4 regions of the Litoribacillus peritrichatus genome follow, and region 1 is predicted to be linked to each of the others. Evidence: predicted binding sites of a transcription regulator. Region 1 holds the regulator's gene; each other region holds the start of a gene.
What was found. The regulator sigma-54, encoded in region 1, starts transcription at its own class of promoters, with help from an activator protein. The targets are predictions, from matches to a motif close to TGGCACNNNNNTTGCTNT.

Region 1 (3,594 bases):
ACCGAATTATCCAAAGCACAAAAGCAAGAAAAGCTCGAATACCTGCTTCAGGAATTTCACATTACCCACATTAGGGATTCATTGGGTATGAGTTTGTCAGGCGGTGAACGACGTCGCGTTGAGATTGCCAGAGCGTTAGCCACCGACCCACAGTTTATTCTTTTGGATGAGCCTTTTGCAGGTGTCGACCCTATTTCAGTCAATGACATTCAAGGCATTATTAATCACTTAAAAGGGTTGGGGATTGGTGTTCTGATTACCGACCATAATGTCCGAGAAACGCTCGGCATCTGTGATCAGGCCTACATTGTTGGCGAAGGACACATCATTGCCCAGGGCCAAAGTGAAGATGTACTCAACAATCAAAAAGTAAAAGATATTTACCTGGGAGAAAACTTCAATCTCTGAGGTTTTGAGACAAACAAGACACACAAATCAACACTGTCGCTTTTTTTTTGGTTTATACTTGGTTGCCAATGGCAAATAAATTGCTTGTATGGATTTTATTTTAGATACTTTTAGGTACACCATACATGCTGAGTGAAAGCATAAGGATACGTTGTAATTTATGAAAACATCGCTTCAGCTCAAGATGGGTCAATCCCTGACGATGACCCCTCAGTTGCAACAAGCAATTCGCTTACTGCAATTATCGACCCTCGACCTTCAGCAAGAAATTCAACAAGCATTAGAAAACAACCCGATGCTTGAAGTGGAAGAAGATTTCGAACAAGGCCCGCAACAGTCCATTGAAGACAAAATGGCTGAAAAACCTCTGGATCAACAACCAAGCGCCGAACAAGAAGAAATCAACAACACCAATACTGACGAAGTTTCAGCCGAAGGGGAATGGAACAACGACATCCCGGAAGACCTTGGTATTGATACCGGCTGGGACGACATTTATCAACACACCCCGACTTCCGCCGTCGCACCCTCTGACGACGACGGTTTCGATTTCGAATCCAGAAATTCCGTCACCGAAACCTTACAAGATCACTTGAGCTGGCAGCTGAACCTGACGCCAATGACGGACACAGACAAAGTCATTGCCGAAAACATCATTGATGGTATCGATACCGACGGATACCTTCAGACGTCTGTTGAAGACATCTGCATCAGCGTTAATCAGGAACTCAACCTGCCTGACGAAGAACAAGTTGAAACGGACGAAGTGGAAGCGGTTCTGACTTTGATCCAACGCTTTGACCCGGTTGGTACCGGCGCCAGAAGCCTTCAGGAATGCCTTCAGGTTCAGCTCAATCAAATGCCTCCTGAAACACCGCATTTGCCTGAAGCCAAAATTGTGGTTTTACGCTACCTCGAATTGCTCGGCAACAAAGATTTTGCCGGCATCATGCGAAAAGCACGTCTCAAAGAAGATGTACTGAAGAAGATCATTGATTTAATTCAAACCCTTCACCCTCGTCCCGGTGAACAGATTGACCAACAAACCCCCGACTATGTTGTACCCGATGTGGTCGTTCAAAAAATACAGGGTCGCTGGCGGGTGGATCTCAACCCCGAAATCACCCCTAAGATTCGAATCAACCCAAGCTATGCGTCATTGATACGCAGAGCGGATAACAGCACCGATAATACGTTCCTGAAAGACAACATGCAGGAAGCCAAATGGTTCCTCAAAAGCCTTCAGAGCCGAAATGAGACATTGCTGAAAGTATCGACCAAAATCATGGAGCATCAACGTGGCTTTTTAGACTACGGTGATGAAGCAATGAAACCATTAGTTCTGCACGATATTGCTGAAGCTGTGGAAATGCACGAGTCCACCATTTCCCGGGTGACCACTCAAAAATACATCCATACGCCACGCGGTATTTTCGAACTAAAGTACTTCTTTTCAAGCCATGTGAGCACAACCTCCGGCGGGGAATGCTCCTCTACGGCGATCCGCGCCATCATTAAAAAACTGGTCGCAGCCGAGAACGCCAAAAAACCGCTGAGCGATAACAAAATCGCGACCTTGCTGGGAGACCAGGGCATTAAAGTTGCTCGTCGAACCATTGCAAAATACCGTGAAGCCATGAACATACCACCATCGAACGAGCGTAAACGTTTGGTTTAAACAACTTGATACATATCATTGTATTCGAAGAACGCAGGGGCTATATTAAAGGTGAAGGGGCGGCAGACCCCTCTGGTTTGCACATCGAAACTGGAAAATCACTGGACCACAATATACAAATTTAAGGAGTCCGTATATGCAAGTAAACATCAGTGGCCAACACCTCGAATTAACACCCAACATTCGCGAATATGTTACTTCCAAATTAGACCGACTTGAGCGACACTATGACCAGATAACCAACGTTCAAGTTACCTTAAGCGTAGAAAAACTAAGACAACAAGCAGAAGCCAAGTTACATGTAACCGGTGGAGAGGTGTTTGCTAACGCAGAGCATGACGATTTGTACGCAGCAATCGATGCTCTGGCTGATAAGCTGGATCGCCAACTGATTAAGCATAAAGAAAAAGCCAAGGCCCGTTAAACCACATGTAGCTGCGATGATAAAAGAACGTGATGAGCAGCATTGAATGGATTTAAAAACCATATTACTACCAGAGCGCACCTTAAGGTGCGCTTCCTGCCAAAGCAAAAAAAGAACCATAGAAGAACTTTCAAAAATATTTTCCGAGACACTGGCAGGTCCCTCTGAGCACGAAATTTTTGACGCATTTATTGAAAGAGAGCGTCTTGGCAGTACAGGCCTTGGCGACGGTATTGGGATACCCCACTGTCGGTTAGCCGCTTGCAAACAGCCAACCGGGGTGCTTCTATTACTGGAGACACCGATTGATTTTGACTCTCTGGATAAACAAAAAGTGGACTTGGTCTTTGCGCTGATTGTGCCGCAAGAAGCCAATGACGAACATTTGGACATACTTGCAACCATAGCAGGCAAGTTCAGCAGTCCTGAGTTTAGGGATAAATTAAGGTCGACCACAACCGATTCCGAACTCTTCAGAGCAATCACTGATTAATTTTGGATTTAACCTAGAGTAAGAGTTAGACCCTCGTTATGAAAATGATACTAATAAGCGGCCGCTCTGGCTCTGGTAAAAGTTCCGCCCTTCACGCTCTGGAAGATTGCGGTTTCTATTGCATTGATAATTTACCCAGACCTTTACTTACCGACCTGATAAAAAACATTGCTAACCATGTGGAGTATGAAAACACCGCCGTTAGTATTGATGTTCGCAACTTTTCAGGGGACTCAGACCAGCTGAATAACCTGCTGGCAGCCCTCACAGAATACAACATCGAACACCAGATCATCTTTTTAGACAGCTGCGAAGATATCTTAGTCAAACGTTACAACGCATCTCGCCGAAAGCATCCGCTTACTTCAGAACAACGCTCCCTGAGGGAAGCCATCCAAAAAGACAAAGAACTGTTAACGCCTCTGATGGACGCAGCGGATCTGGTTGTTGACACATCGAATATGTCCATCCATGACCTTAGAGACTTAATTCGAAATCGCATTACCGTCCATCAGTCCCATGAAGTTTCTTTGCTGATTCAATCATTTGGATTTAAGTACGGGGTCCCAACCGACAGCGACTTAATGTTCG
Region 2 (3,594 bases), on a different contig from region 1:
GACCCATGAGTTCAGACCTTATAGCTGGGTGGATAAAAAGGATGACAGTTACAAAGGGGTCAGTATAGAGATCGCCGACTTGTTATTTGAGAAAGCAGAAATTACTAAAAAGTGGCGCATTATGCCGTTAAAAAGAGCGTATGGGTATGTGAAAAAAACACCGAATACGTGCCTGTTCCCATTACAAAGGAATCAGGAAAGGGAAGCTGATTTTCAGTGGGTAAGCCCTATCATGATTAATCGCTTTGCGTTTTATACTCCTCTGGAAAATGACGTAAGTATTCGAACGCTGGAAGACTTAAGTAACTATAAAGTCGCTTCCTATTTAGGAAGTGGGCTAAAAGAATATTTGGATGGATTTGGTATTAAGACCATAGAAGCGATTAAAGACGAGGTGGCTGCAAACATGGTGTCACTGGGTCGGGCGGATGTATGGGCCACGGATGAGTTCAGCGAGCCATCGACCTCAAAAATGATCAATAAGCAGTTTTCTAAGAAGTTTGTGTTTTTTACCAGTATTGGTGCCATGGCGTGTCACCAGTCTTTGTCTCCTCAAACCATTCGTCGTCTTCAGGCTGAGCTTTCCGGGATGTATCGGCGACTTGAAATAGCCAAAATAGTGCGCAAGTATGAGCGTTAACTCTTGGTGCACTATTTTGATGCTGAGTGAAAGGAGCGTCTAGGCGTCTTTTTGCTCCAGATCGGACACCCTTTTTTCCAGAGCTTCAATCATTTCACGAGAACGGTGCAAAACTTCAGTTTGTGCATCAAATTCTTCGCGTGTTACTAATTCCAGCTTATTCAATGCAGAAGAGAGTATCACCTTAATATTGTTGTGAATTTCTTCTTGAGCCATTTTTGCAGCCCCGCTAGCCCCCGGAATGGCTTGAGTTAGCTGAGCTGCAAGGGTGTTGAATAATTCGTTCGGTAACATGATTGCCTCCAAAAATTATGATGGATCACATCTTATCTTAGTTCGTCTTATTGGGCCATCTAAGCGCTTGAATGTGGATGTATTTATCTATTATGCGCTATAGTGGGGTGCTTGCTTTTGGTGGTGCACTCAAATGGAGCGTAATCAATGGCGGGAAGCTTAGGTTAATCCGAATGATTTAAGCTTGTTGTATTTTTAAGTTTGTAACTCAATGAAAAATAACAGTTTTTAAAAATAGGCACATTCCCTGCTCTCGTTGGGGTATGCAGGATTTAGTCGATGATGGAAAGACTGATTCGAAGTTTTTAGGCTAATAACTCTTTAAGGGAGAAAACCATGAAATTGGTAACCGCAATTATTAAGCCGTTCAAGTTGGATGATGTGCGTGAAGCACTGTCTGAGATCGGTGTTCAAGGTATTACCGTAACAGAAGTAAAAGGTTTTGGACGTCAGAAAGGTCACACAGAATTATACCGTGGTGCTGAGTACGTTGTTGATTTCTTACCAAAAGTAAAAATCGAAGCGGCTATCTCTGAAAGTTTGACTGATCAAGTGATTGAAGCAATTAGCAAGGCTGCTAATACAGGAAAAATTGGTGACGGTAAGATTTTCGTTACTAGCCTAGAGCAAGCTGTGCGTATTCGTACCGGTGAAACAGGCGAAGACGCTGTATAAGCGCTGACTGTTTAACTGACTAACTTAATTACAAACTTATAAGATAGAACAAGCTCATTCGGAGGGCTGAAGATGGAACAGGTAGCAAATAACGTTTATCAATTGCAGTACGCAATTGATACATTTTATTTCCTAGTGTGTGGTGCACTGGTAATGTGGATGGCGGCGGGTTTCGCCATGTTAGAGGCGGGTCTGGTACGCGCTAAAAACACGACTGAAATTTTAACGAAGAACATCGCTTTGTTTGCGATTTCTTGCATTATGTATTTGGTATGTGGTTATTCAATCATGTACGGCGGTGAAATTTTCCTTTCAGGTATTGCTAATGTAGATACAGCGGCGGTATTGGGTGATTTCGCTTCTCGTGAAGACGGTTTTGAAGGTGGCTCCATTTATTCTGGCGCTTCAGACTTCTTCTTCCAGGTGGTATTCGTAGCTACAGCTATGTCAATCGTATCGGGTGCAGTTGCAGAGCGTATGAAGCTTTGGGCTTTCCTGGCGTTTGCTGTTGTTCTGACTGGCTTCATTTACCCAATGGAAGGTAACTGGACTTGGGGCGGTGGCTCTGTATTTGGTCTTTATACTCTTGGTGATCTTGGTTTCTCTGACTTTGCCGGCTCTGGTATCGTTCACATGGCGGGTGCTTCTGCAGCATTGGCAGGTGTACTTCTACTAGGTGCTCGTAAAGGTAAATACGGCCCTAATGGTGAAGTAAACGCGATCCCTGGTGCTAACCTTCCGCTAGCAACTTTGGGTACTTTCATCCTTTGGATGGGCTGGTTCGGCTTCAACGGTGGTTCAGTTCTTAAACTGGGCGACATTGCGAACGCAAACTCAGTCGCTATGGTGTTCCTGAATACGAACGCAGCAGCAGCTGGTGGTGTGGTAGGTGCGCTTATCTTGGCTCGTGTTATGTTTAAGAAAGCGGATCTTACAATGGCATTGAACGGTGCGTTGGCTGGTTTGGTTGCAATTACTGCTGAGCCTTCAACACCAACTGCATTGCAAGCAACAATCTTTGGTGCGCTAGGTGGTGTGTTGGTTGTTCTTTCTATCATTACGCTTGATAAGCTTAAGATTGATGATCCTGTAGGTGCGATTTCTGTTCACGGTGTGGTAGGTCTACTTGGTCTGCTGTTGGTTCCTATTACGAATGATGGCTCAAGCTTCTCTGGTCAGTTGATCGGTGCTGCAACAATCTTTGGCTGGGTATTCGTAACGAGCTTGGTTGTTTGGGGTATTTTGAAAGCGGTTGTTGGTATTCGTATCAGCGAAGAAGAAGAATACGAAGGTGCGGACTTGGCTGAATGTGGTATGGATGCATACCCAGAGTTCACACAGAAGTAATACTTCTGAGAGAAAAAGAAAAGGCTCCCTCGGGAGCCTTTTTTGTTGTTGGTAATAATATAATTAGATGAAGGAGGGAAAAGAAAAAAGTACTAACGGAAATTATAAATGGACGCAGAAGTATCAACGTTGATATTTTCGATGGATCTTGAGCCTCGGTTGGCTCCGGTATTATCAAACACCTGATCGATGTAGACGTTACGCACTGTGCCGACGGATTGAATTTGGATTCCGTCCAAGTAGTCTTTACTGGTATGCCTTACGGTTGGCTGGCCAATGTTAGCAAGTGAATTGTCTGATGGCCCGAGTGTGAGTTTCAGGTTGGGGTCATTGGCCAACATCTGATTGGCCTCATCGACACTTTCTGCACTGCTGGTTCTGCCTGCCAGTGTTGTGTCTATGTGTCCGCCGGCAGCCGTTGAACCGTATGGGTCTTTAACCACAAGATCGCTCATTTCTTCGTCGTTCAAGGGTTCGACCGCAAATGCCATTGAACAGGTGCAAACGGACAAACCTAAGGCGAATAGCTTGTTTTTTAATGTTGGATGGGTCATTTGTGCGCCTTTTTAGGTTTGGGGTGAACTTAATTCCCATTGTAATTTTATGTAAGTTTTTATTCTAGGCGTTGGGTCGTTTAT
Region 3 (3,594 bases), on a different contig from region 1:
GATCTTGTTCTTAACACCGTCGATACCAGCCATAAGCATTGCAGAGAATGCCAAGTATGGGTTAGCGGTTGGATCAGGGAAACGTGCTTCGATACGCTTGCCTTTTGGAGACGCAACGTAAGGAATACGGATAGAAGCAGAACGGTTACGAGCTGAGTAAGCTAGCATAACTGGTGCTTCGAAACCTGGAACAAGACGCTTGTATGAGTTAGTAGAAGCGTTTGCAAAAGCGTTGATCGCGCGAGCGTGCTTGATGATACCACCGATGTAGTATAGAGCAGTTTCGCTTAGACCAGCGTAGCCGTCACCAGCAAACATGTTCTCGCCGTCTTTCCAGAAAGACTGGTGAACGTGCATACCAGAACCGTTGTCACCAACAAGAGGCTTAGGCATGAAAGTAGCAGTCTTGCCGTACATGTGTGCAACGTTATGTACACAGTACTTAAGCTCTTGAACTTCGTCCGCTTTCTTAACTAGCGTGTTGAACTTAACACCGATTTCGTTTTGACCAGCAGTCGCAACTTCGTGGTGATGTACTTCAATAGTCTGACCCATTGCTTCTAGAGCACCACACATTGCTGTACGGATTTCGTGGCAAGAATCGATTGGTGGTACTGGGAAGTAACCGCCTTTAACGCGAGGACGGTGACCCGTGTTGCCGCCTTCGAATGTTTTGTCAGTAGACCAGTCTGCTTCTTCAGCGTGAATCTGATAGCTTGCACCAGAGATGTCTGCTTTCCACTGTACGCTGTCGAAGATAAAGAATTCTGGTTCAGGACCGAAGAATGCAGTATCGCCCAGGCCAGTTGAAGCTAGGTATGCTTCAGCGCGCTTAGCAACAGAACGTGGGTCACGCTCGTAGCCTTGCATTGTTGCTGGCTCGATGATGTCGCAACGCAAGTTAACAGTTACTTCTTCTGTGAATGGGTCTAGAACACAAGTTTCGTCGTCCGGCATAAGAATCATGTCTGATTCGTTGATGCCTTTCCAGCCAGAGATTGAAGATCCATCGAACATCTGACCGTTTTCGAAGAATTCTTCGTCAACTTCAAATGAAGGGATAGTTACGTGCTGTTCTTTACCGCGCGTATCAGTGAAGCGAAGGTCAACCCACTTCGCATTATGTTCTTTAATAAGTGCAATTGTATTGTTAGACATTAGTCTCTCCGCTACACATCAATTAAATCTGACCAAAAGGTATAAGGTCAGCATTAATCCTTTTGATTTCGGGTATTCCGAATCTTGTGCCAGTTAAAGCAAACAGTGTGCCAAGTGCTAAAACGATGGAAAGCCGCAAGATTTCAGGGGTATACCGCAGAGCTAACTATAACTATGCATTTTATTAGTGCAAGCGTTTTTTATTTTGCACTTATTTGGTGCTTGAGGGCTAATTTGGTGCGTTGATAGTGCGATTATAATGATCACCGATTTAAGCTGTGGTGAAGAGGAAAATTGCACTTTTGGGTTTATGTTGGGATTGTAGTGGGGGTGGTGTCAGTATTTTTGTATCGCCTGTTGTGCTCAGGTATAATCCGCCGATTCTTTGGTCTGTTGAGGTTTTGACATAAACTTCAGCCTCTGTATTGGTGTGTTCTGCCATGAAATACGTCGTTAAGTTATTCCCTGAAATTACCATTAAAAGCCGTCCGGTTCGAAAGCAGTTGATCAAACAGCTGAAAGCGAATTTAAGAACGGTCTTGAAAAGAATTGATCCCGAATTAAAAGTCTCGGGTCAGTGGGATAACGTTCAGGTAGAAACCGCTTCAGAAGACAGTGCGGTTGTTCAGCAGGTAACGGCGGCGTTGGCTTCTACGCCGGGCATTGCATATTTTATGAGTGTTCAAAAGTACCCTTATGTCGATTTCGACGACACGCTAGAGAAAGCCAAAGCGTTATTTGCGGATAAGATCAAAGGCAAGACGTTGTGTGTCCGTATTAAACGTGCCGGCAACCATGATTTTAAATCGGTCGATGCAGAACGCTATATTGGTGGTTGTTTGCGTCAGCAGTGCGAAGCCAAAGGCATTGATCTTAAAAACCCTGAAATTCAGATTAATCTTGAGATCCGGGATCAGGATCTTTATCTCGTTCATGAGCGTTATGAAGGGCTGGGTGGTTATCCGATCGGCAGTCAGGATTCAGTCTTGTCCTTAATGTCCGGTGGCTTCGATTCGACGGTTGCCAGCTATTTAATGATGCGTCGTGGTATTCAGACCCATTTCTGCTTCTTTAATCTCGGCGGTCGTGCTCATGAGTTGGGCGTAAAAGAAGTTTCTCACTATATTTGGGAGAAGTTTGGCAGTTCTCATGGCGTTAAGTTTGTCAGTGTGCCATTTGAGGGTGTGGTGGCTGAGATTCTGCAGAATGTGGAGCGCTCTTACATGGGCGTTATTTTAAAGCGGATGATGCTTAGAGCGGCGAGTAAAGTTGCTGAAAAAATGAAGCTCGATACTTTGGTGACGGGCGAAAGTATTGCTCAGGTGTCCAGTCAAACGCTTAAAAATCTGTCTGCTATTGATCAAGTGACGGATACCTTGGTGCTGCGCCCGTTGGTGACCACTCATAAACAAGAAATCGTCGACATCGCTTCTCAAATTGGTACCTATGAGTTTGCGGCTCATATGCCGGAATACTGTGGTGTGATTTCTGATAAGCCGACCACTCGTGCTTCCATGGAGCGGGTTCATAAGGCGGAAGAGGGATTTGATTTTGGTGTTTTGGAGCAAGCGCTCGAAGACATGATGATTCAAAAAATTCAGAATGTGGTGGACGACTTCAAGCAGGACGTTCAGGTCGAAGAAGTCTCTGAGCCAGAAACTACGTCGTCTGTGATCGTGGATATTCGTCATCCGGATGAAGAAGAGCAGGCGCCTTTGGCTATTGATGGCGTTGCAATCGAAAAAATTCCTTTTTATGCGCTGCATTCAGCGTTTAAAGAAAAGAGCCTTGAAACTGAATATTTGTTGTATTGCGACCGTGGTGTAATGAGCCAGCTTCATGCTCAGCAATTACAGGCGGATGGCTATACCAATGTGAAGGTATATAAGAAGTCAGAATAAGTCGCGATCAGTGACTTATTACTTCTATATAAATTACCAATAAAAAGATGTAGAATGCGCTCAAATTTTAACCCTTCAGATTTGTAGGTCTGAAGAGCTCGTTGATAAAGGTGTTTTAAATAACACATTTGTTAAGTATAGGGTCGTACGTACCCCTTGGAGAATCCTTTGATACACAGATTAAGAAACGTTGCGATTATTGCACACGTTGACCACGGCAAGACCACTCTTGTTGATAAATTGTTGCAACAGTCCGGCACATTGGATCGTAAAGATCAGGGTGCAGAACGCATCATGGACTCAAACGATCAGGAAAAAGAGCGTGGCATCACGATTCTGGCCAAGAATACTGCGATCGAATGGAACGATTACCATATTAATATCGTAGACACACCGGGACACGCCGATTTCGGTGGTGAAGTTGAACGTGTTCTTTCTATGGTGGACTGTGTTTGTTTGTTGGTTGATGCTGTTGATGGCCCAATGCCACAGACGCGTTTCGTGACACAGAAAGCATTTGAACAAGGTTTGAAGC
Region 4 (3,594 bases), on a different contig from region 1:
TCAAAACGAACGGCAGTGCCTGCTGCAATGTTCAATCGATAGCCCTTAGTGCTTTCACGATCAAACTGCAGCGACAAGTTGGCTTCATAAAAATGGTAGTGAGAGCCGATCTGAACCGGCCGATCTCCCGAATTGGACACCTGAACTTTGATCGTGGTACGGCCTTCATTCAAAGTGATTGGCTCGTCCGACACTATGTATTCACCTGGAATCATGAAAACGCTCCTATGCGTTAAGTTTGCCGATTAAGTTAGGCGATGGGATTGTGCACTGTGACCAGCTTAGTACCATCGGGAAAGGTTGCCTCCACCTGAACATCGTGAATCATGGATTCAATGCCATCCATGACTTCATTTCGGCTAATCACTTCGCGCCCTTCATTCATCAATTGAGCGACGGTTTTGCCATCGCGGGCACCTTCCATAATAAATGACGAAATGAGCGCAATGCATTCCGGGTAGTTCAGTTTAACGCCACGCTGCCGACGCTTTTCAGCCAGTTCGGCCGCCACAAAAATCAGTAATTTATCTTTTTCTCTGGGTGACAGTTCCATAATGTCCTCTTAAACAGTTCCTCGTAAAATCAGTGACCAGTTTGCACTGAAAATCCGCTATGTATTCCAAATTCGGGGAGGGCATGCCCCACGTTGGTTAACGTGTGGCCGAACCAATGCCCAATAATGGGTAAACACTTTCTTCGCCGTCTCGGCGCATGCGCCAAGATAACGCACAACCACTGCACCGGGCTTCTGAGTTACAGCAAACAGCCCTGTACCCGCCAATTCCTGCAGCAATTCAAAATCCTGTTCGTTCAGTTGAACGACCCGGTTTAAGATGTCTTCTTCGGCTGAGATCACAAAACAGCCAAACACAGGCTCACCTGCCAGACCTGCTTTTAACTGCATAATATCCTGGGCAGCATCGATCCGGTTTCGCTCAATAAACACAGGCTTGGCGTCTCGCCGGATAAGGAGTGATTGTTCAATACGCCCCTTGGCAAACCAGTCTTCACTGCTCGGTCTGCCCAGACAAACGATGTCCCAGCCCACAAAAATACCGGAGCCCGAAATATCAACCTGAGTAATTAACTCCCCTTTGGCACCGTCAAAAACGATTGTTTCCTGCGGCATCCACTCCAGCACCGCCTGATCTTTGATGCACAGACGGACTTTTTGAGTTTGGTTCAACTCAGTAATATTATTGTATATTTTGCCGGCAGAAGGCGTAGTAACAAGCGCTTGGGCGCCATCATCCAACAATAAGGAAATGGTTAAGTAGTCCCCTGCCACCAAACCACCCGGCGGGTGTAACAGATAAAGGTGGGCACATTGATGACCTTCAGGGTAAAACGGACGCTGTACCCGCAACGGGCCAAAATGACGGGTTTTTCCAAGCCGTGTTTTCTGATCCAGATACACCAGTTCAGCCTGATAATTAGCCAGCCAGTGCAGACTTGGATCAAGACTGTCCTGCGAAGTCTCCGCGTAATTCAATATTCTTCCCTATAAAATAGTCTTTGTTTTAAAATCTTTGCACATAAGTGCAGACATAAAAAGAACAATCTCGCACCTAAGCACACGACAACACTTGCAAGATAGCCACTCACCAACGAATGCAAAGAGTCTGCCAAACCTCAAATACTGACTATACAGACAACTTATTTCCAGTCCTTTGGTATGAATCATGGTGCACACAGCTTGTGCAGGCCAAACCATAAATCAACGAGATAACATCCATATCTCAACAAAAATGGAACAATTTGGTGCTAAGTAAAAAACAAACGCACTAAAACAAAACACCAATCGTCCGCTTGGACAGCTTTTAACAGCAGCAATACCTGATAAACACACGACTTACGTCGTAGTGGCATACCCATTGCTAAACATTGTCAATCCTTTTAAAAGACTCACAATCTAAAAGGCGACAAGCGGTCAACAACACCAGAGAAAAGTACAGAGCAATAAGACTGCTGGCTTCTCTTTGGACCGCTTTGATCAGATTCAATTACAGAGAAATCAACTAGGAATCACTATGAAAAGCATCAAGCAATTCTCACAGTTTTCTGCATTGGCGTTATCCGTTACCTTCGGTTCAGCGGTCATGGCGGCCGACGACACCATTAAAGTCGGCGTGCTCCACTCATTGTCAGGCACGATGGCCATTTCCGAAACCACCTTAAAAGACACTGTGTTGATGATGGTCGAAGAACAGAACAAAAAAGGTGGCCTGCTGGGTAAAAAACTGGAAGCGGTCGTCGTTGATCCGGCTTCCAACTGGCCACTGTTTGCAGAAAAAGGCCGAGAATTACTTTCCAAAGAAAAAGTCGACGTTATCTTCGGTTGCTGGACGTCAGTGTCCCGTAAATCCGTATTGCCAGTGGTTGAAGAACTGAACGGTTTAATGTTCTACCCGGTTCAATACGAAGGGGAAGAGTCTTCTAAAAACGTTTTCTACACAGGTGCTGCGCCAAACCAACAGGCGATTCCAGCGGTTGATTACCTGATGAGTGAAGAAGGCGGCAGCGTGCAGCGCTTTGTCCTGGCTGGTACCGACTACGTTTACCCTCGCACCACCAACAAAATCCTTGAAGCGTATTTAAAAAATAAGGGCGTGTCGGAAAAAGACATCATGATCAACTACACCCCGTTTGGTCATTCCGATTGGCAAACCATCGTCAGCGACATTAAGAAGTTCGGTGCTGAAGGTAAGAAAACTGCGGTCATCTCAACCATCAACGGCGATGCTAACGTACCTTTCTACAAGGAATTAGGTAATCAGGGCATTTCAGCCGAAGACGTTCCGGTGATCGCATTCTCCGTAGGTGAAGAAGAATTATCCGGTATCGATACAGGTCCGCTGGTCGGTCACTTGGCAGCATGGAATTATTTCCAGAGCGCAGAAAGCGACACCAACGAAGCGTTCATCGACCAATGGCAGAAATACGTCAAAAATGAAGACCGCGTAACCAACGACCCTATGGAAGCCACCTACATTGGTTTCCAAATGTGGGCCAAAGCGGTTGAGATTGCGGGCACCGAAGACGTCGACAGCGTTCGTGATGCGATGTACGGCATCACAGTACCTAACCTCACCGGTGGGACGGCGGTGATGAACACCAACCACCACTTAACCAAACCGGTCTTGATTGGTGAAATTCAGGACGATGGCCAGTTTGAAATCGTTTGGCAAACCAAAAAAGGGGTCATCGGCGACGCCTGGACCGATCACCTGCAAACCAGTGCCAAGGTTGTGGCCGATTGGACTGCGCCCATCAACTGCGGTAACTACAACATCGAAACCAACGTGTGCTCTGGTCAAAACTACGAGTAAACACAACTGTGCGTGACTAGAAACCCGTCGCGCAACTCAACACCCCCTTGCCACGCACAAGGCAAGGGGATGTTCACCGAAAACCATTCAATTTTTGCAGCAAGGCAATACGAAACAACGTCGTAGGCCATTGCTGTGCCAAAATACGAGAAGCAGGTTCATATAATGAACAGGTTAGCCCCCTTTTTAGCATTGCTCATCTCCGTAATGTTTACCGCATTAAGCCAAGCCTCGGCTTTGGAATCTCATTTCGAGCATTTAAAAT

Region 2: the regulator sigma-54 is predicted to act here: its motif matches at 1,171-1,188, upstream of glnK (P-II family nitrogen regulator).
Region 3: the regulator sigma-54 is predicted to act here: its motif matches at 1,254-1,271, upstream of glnA (glutamate--ammonia ligase).
Region 4: the regulator sigma-54 is predicted to act here: its motif matches at 1,611-1,628, upstream of ABD744_RS11315 (urease accessory protein UreD).

Annotation. Positions count from the first base shown of each region.
Region 1 covers NZ_BAABBN010000015.1:88,267-91,860, reverse strand. The annotation lists gene lptB (LPS export ABC transporter ATP-binding protein) at 1-408, shown strand, start outside; gene ABD744_RS19770 (RNA polymerase factor sigma-54) at 569-2,086, shown strand; gene hpf (ribosome hibernation-promoting factor, HPF/YfiA family) at 2,223-2,510, shown strand; gene ptsN (PTS IIA-like nitrogen regulatory protein PtsN) at 2,557-3,003, shown strand; gene rapZ (RNase adapter RapZ) at 3,042-3,594, shown strand, end outside.
Region 2 covers NZ_BAABBN010000007.1:442,766-446,359, forward strand. The annotation lists gene ABD744_RS11705 (substrate-binding periplasmic protein) at 1-640, shown strand, start outside; gene ABD744_RS11710 (accessory factor UbiK family protein) at 680-934, opposite strand; gene glnK (P-II family nitrogen regulator) at 1,271-1,609, shown strand; gene ABD744_RS11720 (ammonium transporter) at 1,682-2,956, shown strand; gene ABD744_RS11725 (hypothetical protein) at 3,049-3,510, opposite strand.
Region 3 covers NZ_BAABBN010000007.1:939,592-943,185, forward strand. The annotation lists gene glnA (glutamate--ammonia ligase) at 1-1,158, opposite strand, end outside; gene thiI (tRNA uracil 4-sulfurtransferase ThiI) at 1,599-3,059, shown strand; gene typA (translational GTPase TypA) at 3,228-3,594, shown strand, end outside.
Region 4 covers NZ_BAABBN010000007.1:360,762-364,355, reverse strand. The annotation lists gene ABD744_RS11325 (urease subunit beta) at 1-215, opposite strand, end outside; gene ureA (urease subunit gamma) at 251-553, opposite strand; gene ABD744_RS11315 (urease accessory protein UreD) at 611-1,492, opposite strand; gene urtA (urea ABC transporter substrate-binding protein) at 2,031-3,329, shown strand; gene urtB (urea ABC transporter permease subunit UrtB) at 3,495-3,594, shown strand, end outside.